Regions from separate parts of the Halobacteriovorax sp. genome, predicted to be linked through region 1. Evidence: riboswitches for the same ligand, from Rfam matches in the RefSeq annotation. Region 1 holds a riboswitch; the other holds the start of a gene.

Region 1 (15,808 bases):
ATAATTCAATTAGTAAGAAGCTCTTACTAGATTTTAAAAAGACGATTACTTCTGTTTATCAAAGTTATGAAATAGCGGGACGCTCTAATACTCCCGTTGCAAAAGAGTTCTCAAAAGCAGCACAAGTTTTAAAAGAAATGGCCAATCAACTGCCAGAAGATCAGAGTCTATTTAATTTATATCGTAACAAGATTGAAGATTTAGATGGGAAAACTGGAAAAGATTTTAATTCAGAAAAGCTAATTATGGACCAGATACTCTTTGGAGCACGCTGGTCCATAAATATTTAAATTAGTCGCGACTATTTAACTTTGATAATAATCTTAATACTTCCATATAAAGCCAAATTAAAGTAACCATAAGTGAAAAGCTAGCATACCACTCTAAGTACTTAGGAGCACCTTGATTAACACTTCTTTCAATGAAGTCAAAATCAAGAATTAAACTAAAAGCAGCAATACAAACCACCACAAGACTAAAGCCAATACCTACTGGACCATTTCCATGAATTAATGGAATTGATGCTCCAAAGAAGCTCATGATAAAGCCAACCATATACACTAAGAAAATAGCTCCCATTGCTGTCATTATAATCTTCTTAAAAGTACCAGTTGCTCTAACTAGGCCCCAACGATAAAGAAAGAAAAGTGTGATAAAAGCACCAAATGTAATCGTTACAGCATTAAAGACTAATCCCTGGAATTGAAATTCATACATTGCTGAAACAGAGCCAAGTAATAGGCCTTCAAAGAGTGCATAGATTGGAGCTGTGAACATGGCCCAAGTTGGTTTAAAAATTGTAACCATTGCTGCAATAAGTCCACCAATAAGACCTATCATGACAAATGGTGAAAGTTGGCCACCCATACCATTTTCAAGAGCACCAAGTGTTTGATTCCAAGTATAAATAAAAGTCATCATCATAAGAGCAAAGAGAATCATCCCCTTATTGAAAACCCCAGAAAAACTCATTGTTTCACCTGTTGTTGCTCTTGTATTAAAAACATCATTTGATAGTGTCGGATTTGTCGACCTCATCATTCTCATAGATTCCTCTTTTGTTATAAATTTAATTCATTATAACAAATCCCTGAAGAAAAAGAAAAATTAAGAGAATAGCGTCTTTTTAAAGCTTAATTGAAAATGTGTTCCATGATTGCCCGGTGAGTCATTCTTAGTTCGGGACTTCACAGCAATAGTTCCATGACTGAGTTCAACAAATGTCTTCACAATGGACATCCCAAAACCTGTTCCTTTTTCTCCACCGGTTCCCTGTCTTGATGTGATGGCATTACTTTCAAAAAGAATATCTAAGAGTGTTTCATCAATTCCAACACCTTCATCAATTAGATGAATATGAACACCATCAATTGTTTCTTCTATGGCTATTTTTATCTCCTTACCTCTTTCCGAAAACTTGATTGCATTAGAGAGGAGATTGCCTAATATTTGATATTTTAATGCAGTTGCATTGGCCGTGACATAGATATTTCGATACTTCTTAAAATCATAATTTAGGATAATGTCTTTTTCTTGAAGCTTAGATTCAAATACTTTTGAAAGATAGTCCACAACATCATTAATGTAGACCTTTTCAAATTTTAACTCGACTTTACCTTGTTTGATCGATTGTAGATCCCGTATTTGAGCGAGTATATTTCCAATCCCAGTCGTGCAAGAATTAATACGGGCCAAGCACTTCTCAATCTCTTCATCAGAATTATCTTCTAATAATTTGAATAACTTCTTCTGTGATAAATTAATAACAGTTAAAGGGTTACTTATGTCGTGTCCAACGAGTGTTAAAAGAGTATTAATTTGTTCACTCTTTTCAAAAATGGCCTTATTAAAGCGGTCCCTTTCAGTTAAGAAAACAAACATATAAACAGTATTTAAAAAGATAAGTCCCATCATTATAAAGACACGGGCAGCAATATCACCAGTTTGTGATAAGTGATTTGCAAATACAAAACCATTTAAGTTGAGTACTAAATAATACAAAGTCGCTACGACAGGAATCACACACCAGATAATAAAGTCTCTGCGTGTTCCTACAACTCCAGCGATAAGAGGAAGAACGGTAAACCAAATAGGCTGTACACTATAAATTCCACCGGTATAATGAGTCCAAAGTACAATATGAGAGAATCCAGCAAACATGATTGCGTGAAAGATTAATGAGAAAGAGTGAAATACTTTATACAGAAGCGGACTTAATAGATGAATCGTTGCACAGACAATTCCCAGTTGATAGAAGGTAGGAATATCTGTGAATACATATGCGGCCAGTACGTGAGTCCACAATAAAGGTGCAGTAAGAAGCACCGTCAATAGATAGAGTCGAAAATGTGAAACTTCTTGATCTGAAAAGTTTTTCAAGTCCCCAAATAGAAGCACAATTAATTTATCACGTAACATCATAATGGCCAATTATCCCACAATATTTATTGCCACCTTCTTTATGAGGTAAAATTAGCGATGTAACTACATGAAATAAAAGAGCTTTTTCTCAGAACATAAAAGTACAATTATGATTTACGTCATGTGAATAAGCTCCAATTTCTGCCAAGAATTTAAGCCTTTAGAACTGAATACTTGCCGAAATTTTATTAAGTGGCATATATTCTATCCCCTCTTTTTTTAACTTTCTATCAAGGTCGATAAGGTCTTTTTTAAAAGTTATAACCGCCTTTCTTCGTCGAGGACATTTGAACTTATAATTAGCATCAATGAGTTTTGTCACCGTAGTTGGTGAAAAGAAGAGATTATCTGCCATAGAGTATTTCATTTGATCCCAGGCTTTAACAAGCTTTGACCTCTTCATCATCTTATCTCCCTTTTTAGGAGGTGCTTGTCTAAGTCGTAATGGAACCTGTCTCTTATCTAAGATTCCATAATTATAATGATCAGTAGCGTGAGCAACAGTTACTGTAAAAAGATAGGTCGTCACTGCTCTCACTAATGTATCACCTTTAAAAATATCACTACCATTTGGAAAATCATTAACGTGCTGATGACAATAATCAGACCATTTAGTAATCCAAAAATCACCATCTTCTACATCTGATAAAATTTCTGATACAAATTTATAGAAAACTTCATAGTAGCTTTTTAAATAGATGCCGTACTTTCCTTCAACACTTGGAGAATTAAGAGAGTATGAAAATGGAGGGTAAGATAAATTCCCTTTAATTCCCTTATATCCTTCCACTAGTAAATCTCTTAAACCAGCTGGCCCTCCTGGGTAAGGCGCATACACCATCCACCACTTCTCTTGAAGAAGAGAGCTCTTATAATTTAATACAGCATTCTCTAGTGGCAGAGTAAAACGAAAATGTGGAGATAGTAATTTAAATAAAACATGCTCTTTAGGTAATGATGTCTTAGAGATGGCATTTATTGAGTCGAATGGAAAGTGCAATAAAGGATGAACAACTAAAGTTGCACATAGAGCTCCTCCTTGAAGAACGAAGTACTTTGCTAGCTCCCATGCATCAGAATCCTCACTTATATCGAATACAGTCTCAGTGTCTTTGATGTAGATCGCCTGAACGATGAAGCGCTCTCCTTCTTTATAGAGGAGTGTTTTAGAAGCGCTGGCGTAAATACCAGGAAATGTTTTTACAACTCTTACAGCATCGAGATCGACAATAAACCATTCTCTCTCGTCTTTATTATAATCACTAAAAACTCTCCAATCTTCCTCATCTAATTGATCACTTAAAAATTTACTCATCATCGAATAATTTAATAAGTCCTCAAATTCCTTATTCGTGACTTCTTTTAGTCCAGGAATGATCTTGGCCTTAAGACAATAAAAAGGAGCAAGAGGTAAAGTCGCCATATAACGAAGGCCAATCCAAAGCCACCAGTCAGCGACTTCTCTAAATGGAACATGAATAACAGCAGGAGATTCTCCCCAAGGATGAACAGGAGAAGGCTGTGGCCAAGGCCCCTTTCTTTCATAGAGGAAATCTTTTTGCGAGTATAGATGTTTGTTTGAAGTAGCACTATTAATTTGTGCACGGATTTTGTCTTTAACCTTTAAAGCAAATTTCTCTGGTGTTTTCATTGGCGCCTTCCTAGCTTAACTTTGATTATTCGATTTCTATCCCAAAAGGGCCCAATAAGTTTAGGGCCTCAGGCATAGTGAATTTACATTTTTTTAAATTTGTATTTGTAATATCAATATAGAAATTAATTGCATGGCTAAAATTAGAGCCTTTCATATTGGCCTTTGAAAAATTCGCACCTAAGAGATTGCTATTTGAAAAGTCACAATTTTCAAAAGTTCCCTGAGAAAAGTCCGCCTCTTTAAAAGAGCTTTCAATAAAGCTTGAACTATTTAACGAGCAGTCCACAAAGCTTGTATAATCAAGAGAAGCTCTCTTAAACCTTAAATCAAATAAATTATTGCACTCAGAAAAGTTAATACCGACACACTTACAATCGCCAAATGAAACATCTCGTAGTGTAGCACCTAATAGATTTAAATTACTCAAATTTGAGTTATTAAACTTACATTCAATAAACTTGGCACCAGATGCATCTAATCCACTTAAGTCTAAATCATTAAACTCACAACAAATGAACTCGCCCCCTTTTAGAGAGCTGAGTTCACTAATATTTTCGCTATTAAATACTTCTTCTTCAAAATATGACATAGTCATATTTTAAATGAAAAAAGTTTATCCATCCATCTCTATTTTTATGAGAAAATAGGTACAGCCTTTCGTTCATCATTGATTGCAACTAGAGTGAAACTCCCCTTTACTGCTTCAACCTGTCCTTCTTCATACATTGCCTCAAGCATTAAAGTGACATCCACAATTAGACTACTTTTTCCAACTTTAACAACTTCTCCAATAAGTTCAGCAAAGTGGCCACCTGGGATCGGCATATTGAAGTCCACACGATCACTTGAAACAGTGACAAATTTCTTTCTTCCAAACCTTGTTGCGGTAATGAAGGCAACTTCATCCATCCACTTCAACGTGATACCACCAAATAATGTGTCATAATGATTTGTACTATTTGGGAAAACGGCCCTAACAATACGTGTTTTTGAGCGCGCGATTGCGTCTTTTAACTGATCTTCAGTCATAATTCCTCCTCGGGATAAATGTTATTTGCTAATTAGGATCGGACTATAACCGTTGCGGGACAGTAATGGATTTTCACCATATTCACTAATTAACTATTGGATATTAGATAGAAACGAGTATCAAGGCAATGAATAAAATACATTTTAACTGGCATAAATGAACAAAAGTGATATTTCATTTAAAACTTAAATAAAAATCGCATATAAAGGAATAAATAATGAAATACTTAATTCCCCTAAGTACTCTTTTTATAGGTCTAAGCGCTCAAGCAGTTCAAACAACAGCAAGACCTTTTAGCTTTGAGTTTTATGCTCCAACAAATGAACTAAATTTTGATGTAACTTTAGAGCAATGGTGTCGTTATGAGATCCCAGTGTGGTCTGACTCTGCTGAATATAAAACAAAACATCAATCAACTCCACTAAGGGAGAAGAGAACAAAATTAGGAAATGGCCTTACTCGTTTTACTTATTCTTTAAATAGTACAAAGTCTTTAGAACAAACTGGCTTCTTTAAATCAGGGAAAGAATGTACAAGTGGAGTCAGAATTATAGTGGAAAGCGCTAAATATGCACTTGGCTGGGCAGGACAATATAGTCGCCCTATTGAATTTAAATTTCTCGATGAAATGTATGCATTTAAAGAGTACGACACAACATTTGATGCACAATCAGATAAGAATATTAGACTATTCTCAGATAATGAAATCTCATTTGAATACAAGACATTCTCTGGTGGGAACCAAGTAAATGTAACAATTCTCTCAAATGGAAAGAGAATGAGAAGTTCATTTCCACAAGGTGTTTTAAAGAATCCAAAAACAAATATGCCTTACAAATTAAAATAGAAATAAAAAAGGCCTCTTTGAAAGAGGCCTATATTTTAAATATTTTAAATTAAACCGTTATTCCCAAACCTGATAAACTGCTTCTTCCATCTCAGTTACACAATCTGTAACAGCTTCATAGAATGGCCATTGTAGATCATATCCCCAACGACTTTCTTCAACCATTTGATTGAAGTTTGTATAACCTTTAACAATACAAGATTGTGGGTAGCGCTTTTCAGTTTCAACTTCACCACTATAGTCATAAACGATTAAATCTGCTTGAAGAACACATGAATTTGTATTCTCATCACAAACAAATAGGTTGAAGCTAAAGTTAAAATCACCTTCACACCATGTATCACCACAAATATTATCAATTGCTGTTAAAACCTCTGATTCTTGCTTTTGACTTAGTGTATTTGCAAAAATTGATGACGTAACTAGCATTAGTAGAATTAGCTTTTTCATTGGAATCCCCTTTAAATAATTTAGGGGAATATAGATTACGATTTACATGATGTATATTCGATTGATAATATTTACACTATACAATTATTAGATAACGCTATAGCAGTTCTTCTAACATTCTAACGCCACGACCAAGCTTGGCTGCAAATTGAGAATCTCTTGCATTTTCATCTGCTATTTTAAAAAGTGACTTTGAAGTGATTTGCATTCTAAGGGCCGTTTTAGCTTTTGAGGGTTCTTTATCCACAAATGATCTTATTAGCGCCCTTGCATAGGCTTCACTTACTTTTGCAATAAAACTATTTATTGGGCGGTAGTTTTTTGCATCTCTTATCAGCTCTTTCGTTTCACTTGTTTCTCTTATTTTATAACCTTTCTGCTCCATTTGCTTTTTGAATTCTTGTAAAACTCCTGGACCTCTTGTTGCGAGTCCAATAAAGAAAGAGTCGATATTTTCTTGATTAACAGGGATTCTCTCAATGTTATTGTAGAGAAATAACTCTGCTGAAACGAGACCTGACTCCTTAGACATCAATGCCATATCTCTTATATATGCTGAATCCATTTCGTCTTTATACTTTCCAACACAGATATTACATGCATATTTCTTTGCCTTATCATTACCAAAGCAACATGCTTCACATCCATAAGATGTATCGACTCCTGTTCCATGTCGATAGCCAAAATTATGAATCATCTCATGAAACATAACACCTTCTAACTCATCTGTGCTCGGGCCGTTCTTTATTCCACCAAAGAAGCTTTTTTCCATCTTTGGATTTAATGAAACAAATGGATGCTTAATACCTAGACTCTTAATCTCAACTTCACTAGTCGATGCATAACCGACGACACCATTATTCCAATTATAGTTTTTATTATGACAGATGAATTTTGTAGGATTCACTTTTCCACTTAACTGTATGTTAAAAAAGTTTAACAAGTTTGAAATCTCACCTTTCATTGACTTATCTTTATCCTGACTGGCCAAATCAGAGAGACAACTTAGACCTTTATCCAATGCATTTCGAAGCATCCTTGGAAACTTCTCATCGCCTAGATTATCTAAGCAGCTCTTGTGTATTTGAACTCCTGGTGTAAATTCAAAAACACCTCCTCCAATTCTTGAGATGATTGGATCGAAGTTATCAATAAAATCATCAACCCCCTCTAGACCTCTGAGGAAGTTTTCATAACTACATTTAATATTGGATTCATTACTTAATGTTTCTCTATGATCAAGATTTGAAATTTCTCTATCAACTATTAGCTTCTTTTTTCCATCATTTATGTCATAGAGTTGATATTGTGAGCTTGCGCCTTTATTTGATATGATTTCGAGCCGATCAAATTTACCATCAAAGTCATTATCTGCTTCTATACGAGTAATATTACCTTTTACCTGCATTTTATAATCATATTTCTGATCATAATTACGATCATTGAGGTGCTCTACGAGAGCTCCGTCTACATAGCGAAAGATATTATCAATTACTTTGTCTTTATTATCATCGAACTCAAACGTCTGACTCTTTTGAGCAAAGAGCTCAGCTGTAGCTAATAGGCAAATAAGAATAAGTGAATAGTATTTTAATTTAGCTCTCATCTTATTTAAGTATCGGTATTTCTTAAGAAAAGATAAGAAAAAAGGCCCAACGAAGTGGGCCTTAAGTATTTGAAATATTATTTAGATCACCAAGTATTATAACAACGCTGACGACTAAGCTTCTTAAGTGTCTGGTTGTAATAAATTGTACAGCTATGATACTCATAATGAAGCTGAAGCTTAATATGATGATCATCTTCTTCACCTACTGGCCAAAAATTTGGAGCATGTGTTACTTGAAGATCCCAAAGGCGATCTGCTGTACAGAAATCAAGTGTTGATTCGTAATTTAATAAATTTGCGCTAAATTCAATTGCTTCAACCTTAGCTGCGTCATTTTCAAATCTTAGGCATTCATTATTACCATTAAGTGCAAATACTTGAGCACTAAAGAATAATGCAATAAACATTAGGAATGTGTTTCTCATTGTTGTCTCCTCTATAAAGTCGAGGGAGTTTTACTAATCAAACAATGGTATGACAAAGCCTAACGCGTTAATTATGACAGCCCAGATAACCTCTTATCAAATAGTTGGAAGTCAGCAATAATCTCAACAGACTTAATATTTTTAAATTCAGGAAAGTCCAAAGGCTTCGCCCCACCTAATATGATCCTAACTGGTCTATTAAGGACTTTATCTACTCGGTTCAAATATGGAATGATATGAGTTTCATAATTCCAATGATCAGAGCTTACAACACCAAGGATGATATTATCGCATGACAGCGCGTTAACGGCCTCTGCTAAGCAATGTGCAGGATTTGCGGCACCAAGATAATAAGTACTATTTCTATTGGCCTTACAAAGGATATCAGCAATTATAATTGATAATTCATGAAGGTTTCCTTCAGGAGTAGCTAAGGCAAAACGTTCAGACTCAGGAAGATTTGGTAATCTAATTTGTCCAAGTTGTTCCCTAATAATAGTCGAAACGATATGCTCTTGTGTTACGGTATACATACCATCAACAACCATTTGTCCGGTTTGCTGCATTACAGGTAGGACAACCTTGAAGATAAACTCCTTGGAGCTTGAATTAAGCCTTAAGTATTCCGCTTCAGAATGAACTCTATCAATCTCATATCTCTTTAGGGCACTTAGTAAGCGCTCAACACCTTCATTAATGATGTGATTTGTCTCATAGGCCATTTCATCAGAAATCCCAGAAACCTGCTCGTTTAACTCTTGTAGAGTTAGATTAGCTACTTTAGAAATTGTTTGTCCGTGGGCAATGAGGTTTGCCATGGCCTTAGCTCTGGCCACATCTTCATCACCATAGAGCCTCTCGCCATTCATTCCCCTAACGGGCTCAAATGCACCATATCTCTTCTCCCACATTCTGATTGTATGGGGTTGAACTCGACAAATGTCTGAAATTACTCGGATACCAATATTTTTATTCATGAAAGCCTCTATATTTTACAAATTCTTGTTTAATTGTTGTATATTATATTATATATACAAAGCATATACAAGAGTTATTTCTTGTATACTCAGGAGGAAAAATGAGCATACTTATCACTGGAGCAACTGGATTGATTGGCCAAGAGTTAGTTTACGCTCTAGCTAAAGCAGGCCATGAAGACATAAGAGTACTAACTCGAAATACAGCTAAGGCCGCAAAGCAATTCACAATTCCTCTCTCATTTTTCGAATGGGATCCAAATGCGAACAAGATCGATGAATCTGCTCTGGAAGGTGTTGAAACAATTATTCATCTTGCAGGTGAGAATATCGGAGGCGGCCGTTGGTCCGAGAAACAAAAAGAGAAAATATTAAACTCTCGAACACAAAGTACTAAACTATTAGTTGATACAATTAATAATAATCAAGTTTCATTAAAGAAGTTTATCACGGCCAGTGCTATTGGAATTTATGGAACACAAAGTGAAAAGAATCCTCCGGCGCTAAAAGAAGACGCTTCATACGGTGATGATTTTCTGGCCAAGGTATGCAAGGCCTGGGAAGACGAAACTGATAAATTAAATAATAAAGAGATACTTATTAATCATGTAAGAACAGGTATCGTTTTGGCCAACAACGGTGGTGCTCTTCAAAAAATGCTTCCAGCTTTTAAACTTGGAGTGGCCGGAAAACTGGGCAGTGGAAATCAATTTATGAGCTGGATCCACATTAAGGACCTAGTAAGTATTTATCTTCACCTAGTGGAAAACCAAGTTAATCAAGTTGCCATTAATGCAACAGCTCCAAGACCAGTAAGTAATAAAGAATTCACATCAACTCTAGGAAGCGTTGTTAAAAGACCAACGATTCTTCCTGCACCAGGATTTGCATTAAAAATAATTCTAGGAGAGATGTCTACCCTCTTATTAGATGGTCAAAATGTAATCCCATCATATTTAAATGAAAATCAATTTCAATTTCAATTTCCTAACTTAAAAGATGCTTTGGAGGATCTTGTGGGTTTGGAAAAAAAGTTCTCACAGGTTCAATGGGTTGAAAGGCCAGTTGAGAATGTCTTTAATTTCTTTAGTAACGAAAAAAACCTAGAAACAATCACACCAGATTCTATCGGGTTTAAAGTACTAGATATGAATACTCCAGAGATTACAAAGGGTACTATAATCGATTACCGCTTAAGTATTTATGGTATTCCTCTTAAGTGGAAATCAGAAATTTTACACTTTGTTAAAGGTAAGGAATTTGTCGATAAACAATTAGAAGGTCCTTATAACAAATGGGTACATACACATGGTTTTATACCATATAAGAATGGAACACTCTTAACTGATGAGGTCTTATATAAGGTTCCTCTCGGTGCCCTTGGGGATCTCTTTGCCGGTGCCTTTGTTAGGAGTGATGTTAAGAAAATTTTTAAATTTCGTAGTCAAAAATTAGATAAAATTTTTGATGAAGTTAATAAGTAGTTAATCTAAAATTAAGAAGGAGAAGAAGATGAAGAAGCTCGTGTTATTTTTTTCAATGTTAATGTGCTCGGTTGCACTATCTAGCTCAAGCTTACCGCTAGATACAGTTGATTATGTTGATCTCGATCGATACCTAGGAAAGTGGTATGAGATTGCACGTTTTGATCAAAGCTTTCAAAAAGGCTGTACTGCTGTTGAAGCCAATTACAGTCTTAGAAAAGATGGAGATATTAAAGTTATAAATACGTGTCGTGTTGGTTCTCCTGATGGTGAATACAAAGAAGCTGAAGCAAGAGCTTGGGTTGTTGATGAAGAAACAAATGCAAAGTTAAAAGTACAATTCTTTTTAAGAGGGATTAAGCTTCCTATTTTTGCAGGTAATTACTGGATTCTTGAACTTGATGAAGACTATCAATATGCAATGGTTGGAGACAAGTCGAGAAAATACCTATGGATTCTTTCACGTACTAAAGAGTTAGATGAGAAAATCTATCTTGAACTAGTAGCAAAAGCGAAAGATCTACACTTTGATGTTAGTAAACTTTTAAAGACTCAACAATAAGGTTGAGATTGGATAAATTATGAAACGACAAAAACCTCTCATTGCTATAAGCTCATGCCTTTTAGGTGAAAATATTCGCTACAATGGTGGCCATTGTCGTGAGAATTGGATTTATTCAGAATTATCTAAATTTGTTGATTTTCACCCAGTCTGTCCAGAACTTGCGATGGGACTGGGTGTTCCAAGAGAAGAAATTCATCTCTTTCGCACCACTAGAAAAGATAATGAAGTAAAGCTGCGCTCAAAGTTCACAAAAGAAGAGCTTACTCAGACAGCTTATATTACATATGAGTCAATCGAAGATGATTTAAAGAACTTAGATATCGACGGCCATATATTTACGAGGAAGTCTCCTACTTGCGGCCCAGATAACGTAAAGACCATTACATTAGATGATCCAAATTATGTGAATAAATCAACTGGTTTATATGCAGGATTCATTATGGATCAATTCCCTAACCTTCCTTATATCGATAATGGAAGAATTAAAAATATTGAACTACGAGAAAACTTTGTAAAAAAGATATTTTCACACTTTCGTTTTAAACAACTAAATGGAACGATGAGGGACTTACAATTATTTCATCAGATGCATAAATATGCCATCATGGAACATAATCAAGAGAATATGAGAACTCTCGGTCGTATTGCTGCTAACCATGAAGGTTTACCAGCACAAAAAGTTTACCAAATATACTTTAAGTTATTTATGGAAACGATTTCAATTCTTCCAACTCGTAAGAATAGACTAAATGCTTGCTATCATGTCTTTGGATATTTTAAGAATGATTTAGGAGCAGGAGAAAAGAAAGCCTTGTTAAACTTAATGGAAGATTATCAAAATGGTGTTTCAAATTACCTCACAATAAACTCGTTTCTAAACGTATTAACAGAGGCACATCAAAAGGCATATTTACAAGACCAATATATCTTTGAACCGTACCCAAAAGAATTAAAGCTATTAAAAGATATTGCATAATATGAGTTCTAAGAAAGTTAATATATTCTGGTTTCGTCGAGACCTTCGATTAAAAGATAATCGCGGCCTTCTTCATGCACTACAATCACAGAAAGAAGTCCTGCCTATATTTATCTTTGATACAAATATTTTGTCGAAGTTAGAAGATGAAAATGATCTTAGAGTAAGTTTCATTCATGATGCAATAACTGACCTCAAAGAAGAATTAAACAATCTTGGAAGTGACCTACTTGTCTTAACGGGTGATCCCCTTACTGAATACAAAAAGCTTATAAAAGAATATAATATCGAAGAAGTCTATACAAATGAAGACTACGAACCATATGCGATTAAAAGAGACAAAGCAATTGCTTCTTTTTTAGAAAAAGAAAACATTAGTTTTCACCAATATAAAGATCACTGTATTTTTGCTAAAGACGATATTTTAAAAGATGATGGCAAACCATATGTAGTCTACACTCCTTACAAAAATAAATGGCTAGCAGAATTAAGGCCAAAAGACATTGCGACCCTTGAGACTCATAAATACTTTGATAATTTTAAGAACTTTAAGGCAGAAACCTTACCAACGTTAGAAGATCTTGGTTTTATCTATAATGAGAAAGCTGATGAACAAGTAAAAACGATTAAAGGTCGAATAATTGATGACTATGATAAGAACCGTGATATTCCAGCTCTCGATGCGACATCAAAACTAGGTATCCATTTAAGATTTGGAACCATATCTCCTCGTAAATGTGCACAAGTAGGATATAAGAAAAATGATACATGGTTAAGTGAACTAATCTGGCGAGAGTTTTTCATTCAAATCCTCTATCACTTCCCTCATGTCGAGAATGCTCCATTTAGAGAGAAATATAAAAGTATAAAATGGAAGAATAATAAAAAAGAATTCAAGAAGTGGTGTGAAGGAAAAACAGGTTTCCCAATAGTTGATGCTGGGATGAGAGAATTAAATGAGACAGGCTATATGCATAACCGAGTTCGTATGATTGCAGCTTCTTTTTTAGTTAAGGATCTTCTCATTGACTGGCGCTGGGGCGAGAAATACTTTGCTCGCAAATTAAATGACTTTGAACTTGCTTCTAATAATGGAAATTGGCAATGGGTGGCAGGAACTGGTTGTGATGCTGCCCCATACTTTCGAATTTTTAATCCCTATACACAGCAAAAGAAATTTGATCCAGATTTTGAATATATAAAGAAATGGATTCCAGAATACGGAACTGATAAATACCCTGATGAAATAGTCGATCACAAAATTGCATATCACGAAACCATCAGGGTATATAAAGAATGTAATTAATCAATCTTACAACTGATATTACTCATCACTTTCTTGTACTTAGGTTATAGGAAGACAAATTAAGCTAAATATAATTATCCTGACATTCTGACTTTTTATAAGTCAGACCAATTAAAATTTAATAAGTATTGGAAAATATAAAAGAAAAGGCCCAATAAATGGGCCTAAAAGTTATTTGAGAATTTCTAATTTTTAAGACATGTCTCAATCTTACGAGTTACAGTGAAGTCTGACCCGTAGTCATCGCTTAGGTTATATGTCGTTTCAATATAGTCTTTTAAACGATAATCATCTTGAACCTTTACTTCACAGCTAAGTAATTCAATACGATCATGAGCTCCTTGATAATAACGGCCATTCATATCAAAAGAAGCTTGCTCAATTTGAGCACATACTTCATTTACATTACCGACAAAGCAAAATTGTCTTTCTCTCTTTGTATCGTTTACATCATAATTGAAGCTAGAATCACTGAAACCAATAACTGTCCCTAATTGAGCATCATTAGTGATAATAAAAGTTGATTGTGGCTGATGTGCAAATACAGAAAAAGCACTCAGTAGAATAATAGATTTTAAGATATTCATATTAAGCTCCCTAATATTACAAAATATTTAGCCTATCAGTAACACAGCATGCCTAAGAATAAAATAATATAAATGAAACCCTAAAAATTTATCACGAATGTGGTATTTTCTGAATCTTCCTCAACCAGAAGTTGATATCCTGAGTTTTCAATGATTTGCTTTGTGATGGCCAAGCCTACACCAAAGCCTGAGCCGTCCTTCTTTGTAGTCTTACCCATTTCAAAGATATTCTTTAACTGATCCCTTGGAATCCCATTTCCAGAGTCTACAATCTTAATAAACCGCTGACTTGATGAAGTAATGACCTTTATCCAAGGTGTATCTGTTGTTTTTATCTCTTCAAGTGAGTTCTTTATCAAGTTAACTAAACACAAGCTTAGCTCTGTTTCATTGCCATCTATATCAAAATCATCAATCTCAAGCTCTACTTTCACCTTATCCTTATCAATCTTTTCTTGTACGAGATCAATTGCTTCCATTGTGACATCTGAGATTTTGATTCTCTCTTTGTGAGAATCATAATTCTTCTTAAAGATATTCATGTAGAGGTCAGTAACTTCCAGAATCTTTGCAATATGTTTACGGAGTTTTTCTGTATATCGGCGTTGATCTTCTAATAATTCTTTTTCTAGACGATTATTTGCCGTATTTAAGACAAAGAGATGATTTCTAATATCATGAGCAATACTAGCTGAGGCAAAGCCAAATTGGGCAACTTTAGAGAGCTTAACCATATCTTTTTCAAGGTTATACATCTTTGTAAAAGCCAAATCCTGGTAATAAATATTAAATCGCATGGATTCAAAAACGTAGCCCAGATAATAGATAGGAACGAGATAACCAATTGTTTCTGTCCCTATAGATGTATCCCATATCGATGCAAATAAAGTAACAATTAATCCCATTTTAAAAAGATACTCGTCCTTGTTTCGTCTATTTAATTCCTTCCAAACGACGATAGTAGAATAGAGAATAACGACTAATCCCATAACACCTGTTAGAACAACTAAAAGACTGGGATAGATTTGTAGATTTAATGCTTTTGTAAAAAGTGTTGATGGTGGAATTTCCCGAGGCTTAAATATCAAATCAACAGAAGTGAAGAGGTAGAGAAAACCTCCAATGACAACATAGACCGAATGGGCCACACAAAAGAACTTAGAGAACCACAGCTTTTTAAGATCATATCCAAAAAAACCCTCTATCGCCTTTAGGTAACAATAATAAGTCCAATATGCGAAGAACCAATACGTAATTAAGAGGAAATTAGAAAGTTTAGGATCTGAGACATGAGTATTTACAGCAATTAAAACGGCATAAGCTCCGGCCGAAAGACACATAAGAATAGGCCAGAAAGCCTTCACATTTAGGTGTTTCCGATAAGTATAGGCACCAATTGATGCTTGGTATAGGAAATATGAAAATGCGAAGATAGTTACATACCGAGTAACTACTATATATTCATCAACACTCATAA
Region 2 (15,808 bases), 230 kb from region 1:
TATTGAAGAAGTAGCACAGGCAATTTCAATCCTGAGGATAAATGAAGGTATGGGCCTAGGTCCAAGACAAATCACTCTTTCAACAGCAGGCTATTTACCAGGGATAAAACGCTTTAAGGAATTAGGTAGTATCAACTTTGCTCTTAGCTTCCACTCACCATTTAATGATGAAAGAAGTGAACTTATTCCATTAAATAAGGCCTACCCTATTGAAAAACTAATTGAGGAATTAAAAGGCCTTAAACTTATGAAGCGACAATACCTTACTTTCGAGTACCTTGTTATCAAGGACTTAAATCATAGTAAGAAGCACTTAGAAAAGATTGCAGAGCTTTTAAAAGGAATGCCTGTTATCTTCAATCTCATTCCATTTAATGAATTTCCTGGTGCCCCTTATAAAAGACCACTGATGGAATCTGTTGAAGAATTTAAGGTTGGCCTAATGGAGCTTGGTTTTCATGCAAAAATAAGAACGACTAAAGGAGATGACATCCTGGCGGCATGTGGCCAGCTTACATCTGAAGAGCTAGAGGAAGCGCTCTGCTAAGCCAGCTTCAGGAATAGGACAGACATCAAGTTCTTCCCCAATCACATAACGATTCTTTGCTATAAACTGATAAATTCCATCACGAATGAAACGCGGGATAAAACGAAAGAGTTTAAAATATGTATGACCCAGCGTCACCATGATATTAATGGCCGCATCAGACTTCGTTGAAATCTTACCATCTTGATAGAAAACGACAGTTGATAAATTCTTAACGAAATCTTGTTCTAGATAATTTAGCGCCTTCTCATCTTGGAGATGACAGAATTTGATCCGTTTCTTGCGATCAATTCGATAAATAAATTTGATGATGCCATTACAAATCAAGCACTTACCATCGAGAAAGACGATATTCATGGTTTATATCTTACACTAAAGTCATTCAATAATCTAAATTGTAAAAATTATATTGAGACACATACTGATACATAGTTCATCTTTCTTATGCTAGATTTTGGCCAACATTAATCAAATATTTGAGAGAGAATTTATGAAGAACGCCCTACTTCTAACAACACTTGTATTTACCTTAGCTGGTCTCACTTCTTGTGGTGATCGCTCTTCCCTATACGACAACACTGGCCCAACATTAAATAGCCAAGGCCTTGGTGGAGTTTCAATTGCATCAGCTCTAAATGAAGCACCTTTTGTATGTGATCGATATTCAAAAGATGGATGTATAGATGAAGTCTTACTGATGGGTAAATTAAATCGTGGGCGACTTCAAACATGTGCATCGTTCTTTGTTGGTGATAACTTAGTTGCTACAGCAAAGAAATGTCTTCCAAGACAAGAAAGAGATCAATCATTTGGAGACTGGATGGCATCTGCATGTAAGCAAATTGCTTTCAAGGATTTAAAAGGTTTCACTTACACATGTGACTCAATTGAGAACCAAAGATATTCTGAAATTGTTCTAGTTAATACAAAACAAAAAAGTAATGTTGGATTCCTAGAAACAACATTTGATGGTGTTAAGTTTGGAGATAAGAATAAAACTTTTGAAATAACTTCATTCTCAAGAGGTGGAACAACAAATTACGCACTCTCAGAAGGAAAGTACACTCGAGCAAAGAAAGAATGTAAAGGTATTACAAATTCACTACTTACTACAATTAACGGAACAAAAGATTCTAAGAACTTTGTTCTTTCTAATTGTGCAATCGACTGGAACTCAACTGGTGCTCCAGTAATTGTAGATGGTAAAGTAGCTGGTATGCTTCATGGAAAGATTGAAGGTGATGCTGATTTCGGTGCAAAAGTAAGTGAAAGAGACGGTGTTGCTCTTGCTGAAAACTTTGCATGTCAAACAAAGTTCAACCCTTCAACTCCAGCTGACTGTAACCTACACCATGATACTCACAAGCGAAATGCTCTAACTAACTTGATTCAAGAAGCGCTTGTAAATAATGGTTCAACTTTTGAATCTTCATCAAAAGATATCACAATTTTTAGAAAAGATGGAGATCTATTAGTTCTTGAAACTCAAAAGCCAGCTCTATGTGCTTCAGTTGGAGACACAGGTAGCTTCCAAGCATGTAAGGTTAAACTTCCAATGAAGAATAAGTTCTTATCGATCATTGATATTGAAAATGTTGCTCTTGATTGTGAAAATCCTGTAGCAATAAATTGGAAAGCTGTTAATTATAATGATGAGCTAACAAGAGCACTAAGCTTTGATGATTTAAGTCTAAATGGTTATCACACTGATTTAAACTTTAAGAAATTAAATTCATGTCTATAAGTAAAAAGGCCGTCAATAAGACGGCCTTTTTTATTTAAAGTGTATTTTGTAAAAACTCTCTCATCATCTCCCAAGATTCTTTATCCGCTTTTTCATTATAAGCTAACGGTAAGTTAAACTTCTTTCCTTTTTCTGTCGCAGCAGGATTAGTAAAGGCATGAGTGGCACCTGGAAGGTTCACAAACTTCATGGAAAGTTTCGAATCTCTAATAACATTCTTAAAGCTCTTTATATCTTCTTTTGAAACAAGTGGGTCATCGGCACCATTAATTACAAGTAATTTAGCTGTTGATCCCTTTTTTACTGTCTTTATTCCACCTAGAGATCCATGAAATGAAACCACTGCTTTTAGATCTGCTCCTTGAGTTGCATTAAAAAGAACTACTGCCCCACCAAAGCAATATCCAATTGCACCTATTCTTTCAGGGTCGACACTTTCTTGCTTCTTTAAAAGTTCTACCGCAGCATTAAACTTTGCCTTTAACAATTTAGGGTTGCTAAAAGCCTGCTTTGAGAATTTCATCGCATCTTTTGGATGCTCAGCAGTTTTTCCATCACCATACATATCAAGAGCAATAGCATTATAGCCAAGATCAGCTAATTGATCGGCCCTCTTTCTGGCATAATCATTATGCCCCCACCATTCATGAACAACAACAATACCAGGGCGCTTATCATCAGCGCTTCCATTAAGTGCCATATAACCTTTGAAATTCTGTTCTCCTACTTGGTAGTCAACATCTTTCGTTGTGACTGATGAACAGCTTACAAAGCTGAATAAGAACAAAATAGGTAGTAAAATTCGCATTATTCCTCCTTAAAGATTGACTGGCCCAATGCAATTGGTTAATTATGCATTATGACAAAAGATAGCTTATATAATTTAACTTTAGAAATTTTCCCATATGATGAAGCAAAAATCATGGGAAAGTGGGTCTATAAAAAGTTAAATTTCAACCCTGATACATGGGAGCATGCGCCAAGAGTGGTACGTGAAAAAGCTAAGGAATATGACCTTTCTTTACTCAAAGTATTATGGCAAGGCCTGTCAAAAGATGGGACGAGAAAGTTTCTCCTAGGTCTTAAAGATAAGAATTCAATTGAAGCTGTTTTGATCGAAAGTGAAAATGACAAGCGACTACGATCAACTCTTTGTATCTCATCACAAGTTGGCTGTGCAATTGGCTGCACCTTTTGTCATACTGCCACCCAGGGCCTTACAAGACATCTGACGACAGCTGAAATTGTCGGTCAATACTTAACTGTATCAAGCTGGATGCGCGAGAATGTAGATAAAGATTATCAAATCTCAAATATTGTTTTTATGGGCCAAGGTGAGCCTCTTCATAATTTTGAAAATGTTAAAAAGGCCTGCTACCTCTTAACTGATCCTTTAGGAATTGCCCTTAGTAAGCACAAGGTAACTATCTCAACATCAGGATTAGTACCCAAGATTAAGCAATGGGAAGAGCTACCGGATGTGAATGTTGCCATTTCACTACATGCAATTAGAAATAACCTACGCTCTGAGCTTATGCCAATTAATAAGCGCTACCAAGTTGATGGCCTACTTGAGGCATTGAAAACAATTCCTGTTAAAAACTCTCGACGTATCATGTACGAGTACTTACTCATTAAAGATCTAAATGATACTCAAGAAGATATTGATGGCCTCATTGAAAATCTGCCTAAAAAAGAATCAAAAATTAATATTATCCCTTTTAATGAGTACCCAGAAAGTAAGTTCAAGAGACCAAGTGATGAACACATTGAATGGTTTCAAAGATCACTACAAGCAGCGGGACTAACCTGTACGGTACGAGAAACAAAGGGCGATGATATTTTAGCAGCTTGTGGACAATTAAAGACTCAGTACGAAAAGCTCAATCTTCCTAACTCAAACTAATTAACTAGTTTCGTTATTAACTTTTTATAGCTTATCCCAGCTGACTCTGCAGCCATCGCAAACTCATCTTTCATCGCGATATTTGGATTTGGATTGGCCTCAATAATATATGGGATCCCATTTTCATCAACACGTAAATCAATCCTAGCATAGCCATTTAACTCAAGAACTTTATATGTTCGCTTACAGATTTTTATTATTCGCTCTTTAACTTCTTTAGGAATATCTGCTAACTCAATATCGATACCTTTTGATTTGCGATACTTCATATTCCATTTGGCCTTCTCTGAATAGAGTTCAAGTTCAGGCTTATCAACTTTGTTAAAACGAAGTTCAAGAATTGGTAGAATCGTTAATCGTTTATTACCGATAACTCCCACAAAGAATTCACGACCTTCGATAAATTCTTCAACAATGACCTCTTCTTCGTATTTATCCATGAGATACTTAATACGTTCAAGTGCCTTCTCTTCACTTTTTACAATTGAAGCTCCACTAATTCCTAATGAAGCATCTTGGTATAAGCACTTAACGATTAGTGGGAACTTCAACTTCTTAGAAAGCTTCGTTTTTTTACGATTTTTAAAGACTTGAAATTGTGGTGTTTTTATTCGGTGATATGAAAGAAGCTTCTTGGCCATTGCCTTGTCACGTGCAATCATTAAGCCTCTTGGATTATTACCTGTATACTTAACCTTAAGTAGCTCTAAGTAGGAAACCACATTTTGATCAAAGAGAACGTTACCATTGAATTCCTCAAGTAGATTAAAAACAATATTTGGTTTGAATTCATCGATGGCCTCTCTAAGAGGCATTAAGTCAGAATAAAGACCTACGACTTTTACGTTATGACCAAGATTCTTTAAAGTCTTAATAACATTGTATTCAGTAATCCAAGGCTTATATTCAAACTCTTCCCGTGCTTCCTCCTCCTTAGAAATATCTTGAGGTGGAATTAGATCTGAATGGACAAGTACGAGAACTTTCTTTTTACTCACATGATAATCCTGTCGCGGCCCTCAGTGAAAAACTTTTTAGTATGACTTAGCAAAAGTTTTTCTAAGTTTTGAGTTCCTCTTTCATTTGGAATATATAGCTTCTTAACTGAAGTGATATTCTCCAAATCTTTAACAACAGAATCTATTTTATATTGATATGTATTAGTCTTCAAGGCGATGTTTCTAATTAACTTCTGGCGATTATTTTTTAGAACAACTCTTAAATCTGTTCCAGTTGTTGAATTATCATTTAAGTATGACTCAATATGCTTAAGACTTCGTCTCGTTAAAGACTGCTTACGTAGTCTCTTCTTCTTAAGCTGAAGATACTCTGCTACAGTTAAGGTGCTCTCCTCTATCGAGTCGACTTCTTTATAACAAACGACATTTGGCTTCTTACCGCGTAAACTCTTCATTTGAGAATCAACGTATTTAAGCTTTGTTAGAGCTGGCCAGTTTTCATATATATTTCTCCAATTTGATCTTGGAGTTAGCCAGGTTGCAAATGTTTCTGCAAAGTCTTCCTCAGGATGGGCCTGAGCATAATGATCTTCTAAGTGATATACATAATTCTTAGAGAAAACTTTAGGAGTATATGAATTTGGATAACGTTTATCATGATCACCAAAGATACTCTTTCTTCTTTGCTCGTCTTTTAAAAAGTAGGCATTATCCATAACATGCCCACATTCGTGTCGCATAAGCTTCATAAACCAGTCACGAGTTTCACCTTCGACATGACCGATGTACTGTCTTTCTAATGCTATTAAACGTGGGTGCATTAGAGTAAATGGTATCGCAATTCCAGAGATAGAATCAGGACAAAACCAATCATCACTAAGCCAAACCTTTGGTCGAACTAATAAATTCTTATTTTCTAATTCCTGATTTAGCTGATCTAAACAATTTGAAAAAATACTCTTATCAAATGAGATATCGAGTTCCCATAATTGGGCCCCCAATATATCTCTTTGATTAGAATTTTCTAAATTTAGTTTCTTCATTTGCTCTTCCAGTTAAGGGCCGATTATAGCTGTAACTGGAAGAAATTAAAGAAGAAAAGCCTTGGCATGAATTATTTATAAGTCATTAATACAGACTTGGCCGTTACGATTAATCTTGAGCTTAAAGTCGACTCCCTCGATCTTTGCTCGAATATGAGAGAGATGCGTATTTATCGTTTTATTGGTCACAACGACAGGTCCCCACGCTCCCATTACTAATTCTTCTAATTTGTAAATTCTCTTTCCCCCTGAGATTAAAAAGTAGAGAACCTTATACTCTGTTTTTGTTAAAGCTACCTCATTATCTCCAACATAAACCTTCTCCTCTTTGTGGTTAATCCTCAGGTTTCTAAATCCTACCCAATCATTCTGGATAATAAATGTCATATTTTTAACTCCTCCCCCTTCAATAAATTAGGTTAATGGGAGGCGAAAAAATTAACAACTTATAGATAGGAAATGTCTAAACAATTATCCTAATCATAGAAATATTATTTCCTACAGATATGAAAAATGGCTATAAATTCAATACATTACAGATCGTGTAAGCAAATTTGGTTGTTGCGATTTATACGAATCCTGAAATCAACACCTTTTGTTTTATGTCTTAGGTGCGTGAGGTGGGTATTGACAGTTTTATTTGCCACATCTACATCTCCCCATATAAATTTAACTAGTTGCTCCCTCGGATAGACTCTTTTGCCACCATCGAGAAGAAAAAATAGGATCTTACACTCGGTTTTTGTCAGCTCTACCTTTCTTTCATCAACATAGGCCACTCGATTTTTTGGGTCCAAGGACAGATTTCGAAAAGATAGGGTCTGATTATTTGAATTATTAAGTGGTTCCATATTCATTTCTCCTCCAGAACAATCATTGAGAAAATTTTATTCCATTGAACATGTCCATGTTTGTGAGGTAAAAATAAACCTATAGGGATTATTCACATATTAATTGGACTTAAGAGTAATTGATGAAAAATAAGAAAGTACTATTTTGGAGCGGTGGTTTAACCTCTCTTGCAACATTAAAGAAACTATTAGAATCACATAAAAAGGATGAAATTATTCTTCTTTGTCTTCTTAATAAAGAAGGTAATGAATTAGGTCATACAGGAATCCCCGAAGAAGTACTCCAGCTACAAGCTCGATACTTAGGTTTAAAATTAGTACGACTCTATCAAGATGAGTTAAGTAAAAAGGTCTTAGAGAAATTTGTCCAACAGGGATTTGAATTCTATTGTGGGTCTCGAGATGGCCACTTCATTGAAACAACCCCTCTACTGAATTCCCTAAAAATTGAAACTCCTCTTAAAGGTATTGCATATACTGAGTTAATGGAACAAGACCAGTCGAGAACAATTCTAACTTCAGTACAAAACGAAGAAGATCAAAGATTACTAGGTAAAGAAATAAGTGATATTTCACAATATCTACAACAGAGTAATCAGCAACTAGATACTTTTGTGATTTACGATCCACTCTTTCGAATCCGCATTCCATTTTCAAAAAATATTGTTGTTGAAAAAGATGGTTATTTTATCTGTAAGATAAGAAGCGTTTAGTATTCAAGAAGTTTTCTCTTAACTTGAATTTATTTTAACATTACCTCCATACTTGCTTGCCTCTTGGGTCATATAATCAATGGTGATCACTTTTGGAGGTTTTATGAAGTCAGAAAGTAAAAGAAGGAAGTTTCTCTTTGTTGGTGCTCGAATTGTTATGGGAACGGTTCTACTTCTAGGAGGAGTTACTCCAGGTCTAGGACTATTAACAGAGTCACAATTTACACCTGAGGCCCTTTCCTTTATTAATTCTCTGCAAGAAACTGGTTATCTTTACTACATGATTAAATCACTCGAAATTGTACTTGGGACAATGTTCCTATTAAATTTGTTCATTCCATTATCGGCCGTAATTGCAGCACCACTTGTAATTAATATCTTATTTTTTGAGTTATTCTTATGTAACTCATTTTTAATAGCGCCGATATTACTAATTGCCTGTGAGACAATCGTGTATCTAGAGCATCGTAAATTATTTAATTGGTTATTTAAGTATCAAGTTCATACACATACAAATGATTTAGATGCACCAGATATGATTATTCTCTCAGACTTAAAAGAGAAAGATCCTAAAACTTATAAAAATGTCGTCAATTCTCAGTACTATCACAATATATAATTTCTATCTTACGGCCCATTGTCTTCAAGCTCTTCTTGACAGACAATGAGCCTCCTGTGAAAATTCATGAATTGAAAAATTCAACAAGGTGAACTCTGTGAAATTCAGAGACTGTCCCGCAACGGTTAAAGTCCGATCCCTGTTTTTTAACTTTATATCTCGGAGGAAGATCATAAAAACGCCACTTATTCTATTATCTATAGTTTCATTACCAATTCATGCTGACATTTTTATCAAGGCCTCAAAGCTTGAAACATTAAAAGAAAAAATAACTAGCGATGTGACTGTCATTACCGCCCAAGAAATTGAAGACTCTGGAGCAACGACCTTGCAAGAGCTTTTACAAGGTAGGTCATCGGTATTCATACCCCAAACAGGAGGACTTGGATCAATCGCAAGTTTTAACTTAAGAGGACTACCAACAGGTTTTTCTAAAGTTATTATCGATAATATCGAGCTTGTTGATCCAACTGATATAAATAACTCTTTTCAAGTGAATAATCTTTTACTCGAAAATATCGAAAGCATTGAGATCTTAAAAGGAAGTCAGTCGATACTCTATGGATCAAACGCTGTTGGTGGTGTTCTAAAGATTAATACAAAGAAAGGACATAAGAACAATTCATTAAATCTTGAATACGGAAGTTTAAATACAGTTAAAGCTGGCCTTCAGAGCAGCGGCAACTCTGATAAGCTCAATTATGGATTAAGTGCGAGTTACCTCTCAAGTGATGGCTACTCTGCTGTCAATGAAGATAGAATCGAAAATGCAGAAGATGATTCTTTTAAAAACTTAAACCTCAATCTTAATTTAAGCTATCTTTTAAACGAGCAATTAGAGTTTAATTATCAAGGTCAACTTCTTGACTCAGAAGTAGAAATTGATGGTTTTGAATCCTCTCCACCGTATGGTCCAATCGATGTCGTTGAAAACGATCTTAATGAATACCTTCAATCAAATCATTACCTAGGGTTTAATTATTTTTCTGAAGATGAAAAAATAACGATAACTCCAAGTATTCGTTATTCTCATATTAAGAGAGAAGACCCTACGAATAGCTTTACGCCAATATATAAAGGTAATGAGACTCAGGCTAAACTTGATATTAAGTATAAGCACACTCTAAACCTAAGCCTACTTTCTGGAGTTGAGTACACAAAGCAAGAAGACGAAGTTGAGAATTCTCAAAGTGAATTATACTCAGTTTACACTGCAGCAAACTTAAGTCTTGAGAAATGGTTTTACGATCTTGGACTGCGATTTGATGACTTCTCATCAATACAGTCTAACAACTCAAACGTAATAGGTAGCGCAGGTGCAGGTTATCGAATTAATAATGAGATCTCTTTAAAGGCACATATTTCACAAGGATTTAAACTTCCTACACTTTATCAACTGGCCAACCAAGTTGATGATTTAAAACCAACAGATAGTATAAATACAGAGTTTATCTTTAGCTACAATACGATAATGTCTCAACTTGAGGCCGCTATATTTAACTATGATCTTAAAAATCAAATTGATTACGATACTACTACTTTTGGTTATGACAATATAGCAAAATCTCAAATTCAAGGGATTGAATTAAATCATTCAATAGAATTTAAAAATAGTTTTAATATAAAGACATCTCTAACTTTTCAACGTGCAAAGAATGAAACAGATGATTCTGATTTATTAAGAACACCAAAACAATTAGGAAGTTTAGTTTTTGGTTATCAAATAAGTAAAAATCAAAGACTGATTAATAATTGGCAATACGTTGGAAAGAGAAAAGATGTTGGTGGAGAGCTACCGTCCTATGTTGTAGGTAATTTCACTTATCATTATAAAAACTTTTCTTTTAAAGTTTTAAATATTCTTGATAAGGATTACGAAAACGTCGAGTACTACGGAACGATGCCTAGAAGCTATTATCTCTCTTATAAACTCTCATTTTGATGATATCTTTTAACAAGACTCATCGCGATGAAAAATGAAACCATAGAGCCAATATTTAAGAGATAAAAGAGGTAGAAAGCGTTGCCAGCACCAAAGCGATCGGCGATTGCACCAAAGATAAAGTGCATAATTGCAATACCTACTCCAATATAACTCATGGTACTACCAAGAACGACATGATTCTTTTTTGGAAATGAATTGGAAATCCAATCGACAATGACAGGGAAACAAAACGACATAAACAGCCCTGTCATTGCATAAAATATTTGATGTATCTCACCTAAGCTAAAACAAATTAATGTCGAAACTAAAGAGATAATAATTAACTTTTTCGATTCTAATTCAATCCTAAAAAATGCGAATCCTAATCGCCCAATCATAAGGAAGAGAAAGAAATAAGAAAGATAATTATTTGCTACGTATTCACTAAATCCATGGGCCTCAACAAGATAATACTTTATTCTAGAAGAAACCATAATCTCCGAGGCTACGTAACAACCGGCAAAAAGGCCAATTAAGAGATTCATGAAAAATGCATCCTTCATTGTACCGTGGTTTTCTTTTATATCTTGATGATGACTATCATGAGTAAAAAATGAATAAATCAAAACAATAGCACAAGGAATTGCTAAAAATTTAAAGTAGTGAATCCAACTAAGATTAACATAAAGAAATAGTGATAATAATTGAGGGGCAAGGAGTGAAGAAAGCCCATAAGCTCCATGTAGCCCCGATAAGAATCGCCTTTTTTGAAAAGGTGGTGCTCCAGAATCAACCATAAAATTCATCGTGATACCAGTAATTCCAAATCCAAAACCAGCTAAGGCACCAAAGACTAAACTTAAGTCGAAGTTTTGAAAGTCTCCTCCTGCACCAATACCATATGTTCCTATTGCCATCATGATCATAGCAACTCGAGTTGAGACAACAGGCCCTAGCCTAGGTAGCCAAAGAGAAGTTGAAAGGTATGCTAGAACAGAGGTAATAGACATTAGAGAAAAGATTAATGAGCCCTTATCAGGCCCAATTGAAAAGAAGCGAAGTAGTTCTGGATAAACGGCCCCACGTCCATTATCGATAAAGCTTAGAGCGACTAAGGACATATAGCCTAGAATTACGTATCCAAAATTTTTCAAACTTCTTCCTCTATAGTCTCTTACTTAAGCAATAAGAGACTTATCTTTATATAGTAACCATAATTGGTGGATTGCACGTGTCGCTGCTAAATGTAGACGTTTACGAGCAGTGTTATCAATTGGATAATTTTCCTTATCGCAATCTGGAATGATGACATAATCAAATTCTAATCCTCGGATTTGTTCTACTGTTGTGACTTCAATCCCAGGCTTCAGTGAGAAGTTCTCATCTAAAACAAGTCGAACACTTCCGACCTCTTCAATTTCTCGATACAGTTCTCGCGCCACACTCTCCTTAGCACAAATAATGGCAACAGAGGCTTTCGGTTCGCGATTCATTAGTTCAATAAGAGCACTACTCACTAGCATCGCCGCATGTTCCAAATGTTGAACGGATGTTTCAACAATTGGTCCACCATCTCGCTTTGAATCAGGTAATTGCTTAGGGGCAAGTGGACCTAATACATGATGAGCGAAAGAGACGATCTCTTTTGGTGAACGATAAGAAACATTGAGCTCTTCAACTTGAATATCATCGACATCTAATTCAAGGTTATGACATACATCGTGCCATGAAGTGAATTCAAAAGTGCGATCAATCTGCTGAACACTATCTCCAGCGATTGTGAAATTTCCATCACGATGTTTAATTTGACCAAGTAGCTTAAGTTCACTTTGTGAAAGTTCTTGTGCTTCATCTAAAAAGATATGCTTATAGAATTTAAATTCACGGCCAAAATACTTTAAATGTCCAAATTGTTTTACAATTAAATAATTATAAAGTGATAGATCGTACTTATCCACAAATCCGGTAACTTCACTATCTCGAGACTCTTTACTAACGTAATCACTATCAGAGTCCATTAACTGAATTTGTTTTGCAGTATAGAATTTTAAGTCCTTAAGCATATGTGACGTTACTTGACGATTAGTCATCTCAGGAAGTTTTTCCATTAGACTATAGTCTGAAAAGATATTTAATAACTCTTCTCGTACATTTTTAAAGCTCTTTAATAACTTTCTTAATTCTACTTTTAAGATCGAATCATGAGTCTTCTCACTAACTCTCTTAAGTTTTAAATAAAGAGGGCCATCTTGATTATCGAAGAATTCAAGGTCATGACCTTTAAGTTTTGCTCGAATTCCTTCTTCTTTCTTTTCAAGATATTCATCAATTAAACTAAGAAGCTTTGGATTTCTTTTAACAGTGGCAATTGAATCCATCGGATTATATTCAATCTTCTTTGGTATATTTCTTATATTTTGAAAAATAATCTTTTTAATAAGATCATCAAGAGTAGAGACTCTTACATTTTCAAGATTAGACTCAATTAGAAGCTTCTTTGAAAGCTTAACAAGTCCTTGGTTTGGAACAATAACCATTACATCTTGTTGGCGAATTCCATCTTCACGACAAAGTTTTGCAATCCTATAAAGAGCAACTGTAGTCTTACCACTACCTGCTCCCCCCGTAATTAGAAGTGGCTTATTCACACTTTGATTAACAAGGTCGTATTGAGTTTTATCTAGGAGTGAGATTACTTCTGGCCCATCAAATCCAGTACGCCCACTACCAAGGGACTGATTTGCACTCCCTTCTCCTCCAGCAAGTTTTTTAACTGTTTCATTTAGGGACATCCATTTATTATCACGATAAACAAATGAGTCCCCTTCTCGGTCAACTCGTACCAGTTGTCCATCTCTAACAGTTAAGATGGCCTTCTCTAAAATACGTCCTTCGATAACTCGATCATCGAGATCAAAGTCAAAGTCATCACCTTGTCCATATTGATAGAAGATTCTCGCCATTGGTGATTTCTTCCAGTCAATAATCTTAAACTTTAGCTCTTTATGTGAAAATGGTACGTGTCCAATAAGGAAGTCTTTTAACTTTCCATTTTGCTCAATTTTAAAGTGACCAAAGAATGGAGATTCCAGGCTTGGCATACTTTGGTGCTGTTCGTAACGCTCGGCCAATTGATTCAATAAATTCATCTGCTGGATAATTCCAGGTAAATCATCTTCCTTACAATTTAGCGACTCGTCGCGCAAAGCCTTGATATTATCTGCAATATCGGCCAGTGCTGCGGCGTTCAAATCAGGTAAACGTTTTACCAATTGGATTGTTTCCTCAAGGAATCCATTGATTTTTTCGATGTATTTTACATTATCTAATTCACTCATTCTTTATTTGCCTTCTATCAAATACATTGTTAGGCTGAGACTTTATACTCTTTTTTATTAATAAACACTAACAACATGAGGGCTTATTATGCCAAAAGTTATCGGATTTAACTACACATTAACGAACTCAAACAATGAAGTTTTAGATACTTCTTCTGAACATGGTCCACTTCTTTTTCTTGAAGGTGTTGGACAAATTATTCCAGGACTAGAAGAAAAGGTTATTGGAATGGCAGTTGGAGAAAAAGCAAAAATTGACGTAGCTGCAGCAGATGCTTACGGAAATAAGAATGACGAACTAGTTATTAAAGTTCAAAAGTCACAATTTCCAGCTGACGCTCAATTAAATATTGGAGACGTATTCCAAGTAAACCAAGATCAAGGTCTACCTCCATTTACAATCGTCGAACTACAAGGTGAAGAGGTTACTCTTGACGGTAATCACCCTCTTGCAGGACAAGATCTAACTTTTGATATTGAAATCACTGAAGTTAGAGAGGCAACTGATGAAGAAGTTGCTCACGGTCACGCTCACGGTGTAGGTGGCGTACAGCACTAAGAATTTACTTTTCTTAAGTTAAAAAACCACACAAAACCCTTTTACTATTAAATTAGACTAATTTTAGTGAGGGTTTTGTGGGGTATATTCAAAAATATCTTTCTATAATATCCATTCTATTTACTCCTAAAATAATTCAGGCCAAAGACCTTGGTGAAAATTTTAGTCTATACGGAAAGCTTTCAATGGCCGCTATTGGCCAAGCGGGAGTTCAGTCGCTAAATAATAACTCCTCTCGTTTTGGGTTCAAATATGAGAGAGATGACCTACTCGAGGGGTTCACCACTGGTCTTCGTGCTGAGTTTGGAATCAATACCAGCAATACGAGCCAAAGCGTTCAGGAAATTCCTAATACGACCGGTCGTTTTCAAGTAGATAATACTAGCGACCGGCCATTTTCAACAAGACTAACTTACCTCTCCCTATCCAAGGGAGACTTTGAGGCAACGATTGGAAAGAACTGGTCTGTCTGGTACGACATATCTGGCCTAACAGATATCTTTATGGTGACAGGTGCATTTGCCTCTTCAACTTATACTTCAAATGGTGAAGTTATTGGAACGTCTCGTGGAGTCGATCTAGTCCAACTACGTTATAAGCTAGGAAATATTCACTTAGGGGCCCAAGCAAAACTAACAGGAGATGAGTCAACAGATATAACCGACTCTGCTGGCAATGTTATTGGCCAGCTCGTCTTAGAACATAGTATTGCAGCTTCTATTCGCTATATCACAAAGAATATCATTCTTGGTGCAGCTGCAATTAATCTCATTACAGATAGCACAGGAAAAGATATTAGCGAGACATCGGTTTCAGTTGGAGCAAGATACATCTATAAAGAATTTTTTACGGCATTTAATTATGCTGATGCAAAGGATCTTGAGCTAGTGGATGGAAACTTTATTAGAACTGATGACTTTGAGGGATTAATTGGTTGGAATATCACAAAGAGACATCAATTAATGATCGGCTATAATTGGCAAAACTCTGATGAAGTTAATTATGAAGACTACGAAATGTCCTATTATCTTGCCTCTTATATTTACCGATATGATCAAGTTGAACTAGGTCTTGAGCTTGTCTTTGATGATAGCACTGAGCCAAGTGGTGAGCGCCCGGAAAACCATCAAGTTATCCTAGGCGCAACATTGTATTTTTAGAAGTTCTCAGGTGGAACTTTCTTAAACATAAACGCAGGGATTACACTTGCAACTAGTGTATAAATAACAAGCCCCGAAACGATCTCTAGTGGTATATCAAATCTTTCTCTTGAAATTTGGGCCATAACAAGACCAAAGATAAGAGTTGGAAGAAGTGACATAGTAATTTCCTTACGATCAGGCCAAAAGTCCTTCATAAAGAAATTCATATTTGAATATGTATTGATAATTCTCAATGGAATAAAGACTCCTAAGAAAACTAAACCAATGATTAATCCTTCAGTACTAAATAGGTCTTTTGTAAAACTAACCCCTGCTTTGAAGAAGTAGAATGGGATAAAGAATGAGAAGAACATTTGTAAGTTCTTAATAATTTCTTCTGACTTATCCGATTTTCCAAAGTGCTTAAACTCTGAAGCAATAAATCCAACGATAAATGCACCAA

The links. A riboswitch is a leader RNA that binds a small molecule or an ion and turns the genes downstream of it on or off. The one in region 1 is predicted to bind cobalamin.
Region 2: it holds a riboswitch for cobalamin, as region 1 does, so the genes downstream of both, ACN5L8_RS10930 (TonB-dependent receptor plug domain-containing protein) here and ACN5L8_RS12100 (acyl-CoA thioesterase) in region 1, are expected to answer to the same signal.

The regions. Positions count from the first base shown of each region.
Region 1 covers NZ_JBLXBP010000003.1:743,054-758,861, reverse strand. The annotation lists gene ACN5L8_RS12125 (hypothetical protein) at 1-290, shown strand, start outside; gene ACN5L8_RS12120 (Bax inhibitor-1/YccA family membrane protein) at 292-1,038, opposite strand; gene ACN5L8_RS12115 (sensor histidine kinase) at 1,108-2,421, opposite strand; gene ACN5L8_RS12110 (hypothetical protein) at 2,582-4,072, opposite strand; gene ACN5L8_RS12105 (pentapeptide repeat-containing protein) at 4,098-4,664, opposite strand; gene ACN5L8_RS12100 (acyl-CoA thioesterase) at 4,709-5,104, opposite strand; cobalamin riboswitch at 5,070-5,244, opposite strand; gene ACN5L8_RS12095 (hypothetical protein) at 5,323-5,952, shown strand; gene ACN5L8_RS12090 (hypothetical protein) at 6,010-6,402, opposite strand; gene ACN5L8_RS12085 (hypothetical protein) at 6,500-8,008, opposite strand; gene ACN5L8_RS12080 (hypothetical protein) at 8,095-8,436, opposite strand; gene ACN5L8_RS12075 (MerR family transcriptional regulator) at 8,508-9,413, opposite strand; gene ACN5L8_RS12070 (TIGR01777 family oxidoreductase) at 9,515-10,897, shown strand; gene ACN5L8_RS12065 (lipocalin family protein) at 10,926-11,459, shown strand; gene ACN5L8_RS12060 (DUF523 and DUF1722 domain-containing protein) at 11,479-12,438, shown strand; gene ACN5L8_RS12055 (cryptochrome/photolyase family protein) at 12,440-13,744, shown strand; gene ACN5L8_RS12050 (hypothetical protein) at 13,930-14,331, opposite strand; gene ACN5L8_RS12045 (sensor histidine kinase) at 14,412-15,806, opposite strand.
Region 2 covers NZ_JBLXBP010000003.1:514,645-530,452, reverse strand. The annotation lists gene rlmN (23S rRNA (adenine(2503)-C(2))-methyltransferase RlmN) at 1-547, shown strand, start outside; gene ACN5L8_RS10980 (thiol-disulfide oxidoreductase DCC family protein) at 527-904, opposite strand; gene ACN5L8_RS10975 (hypothetical protein) at 1,038-2,291, shown strand; gene ACN5L8_RS10970 (dienelactone hydrolase family protein) at 2,326-3,099, opposite strand; gene rlmN (23S rRNA (adenine(2503)-C(2))-methyltransferase RlmN) at 3,151-4,197, shown strand; gene ACN5L8_RS10960 (D-alanine--D-alanine ligase family protein) at 4,194-5,195, opposite strand; gene ACN5L8_RS10955 (putative zinc-binding metallopeptidase) at 5,192-6,199, opposite strand; gene ACN5L8_RS10950 (winged helix-turn-helix domain-containing protein) at 6,275-6,586, opposite strand; gene ACN5L8_RS10945 (winged helix-turn-helix domain-containing protein) at 6,733-7,050, opposite strand; gene ACN5L8_RS10940 (hypothetical protein) at 7,173-7,763, shown strand; gene ACN5L8_RS10935 (hypothetical protein) at 7,867-8,382, shown strand; adenosylcobalamin-variant (AdoCbl-variant) riboswitch at 8,454-8,582, shown strand; gene ACN5L8_RS10930 (TonB-dependent receptor plug domain-containing protein) at 8,552-10,324, shown strand; gene ACN5L8_RS10925 (MFS transporter) at 10,306-11,460, opposite strand; gene ACN5L8_RS10920 (UvrD-helicase domain-containing protein) at 11,485-13,644, opposite strand; gene ACN5L8_RS10915 (FKBP-type peptidyl-prolyl cis-trans isomerase) at 13,733-14,203, shown strand; gene ACN5L8_RS10910 (porin) at 14,281-15,363, shown strand; gene ACN5L8_RS10905 (cation:proton antiporter) at 15,360-15,808, opposite strand, start outside.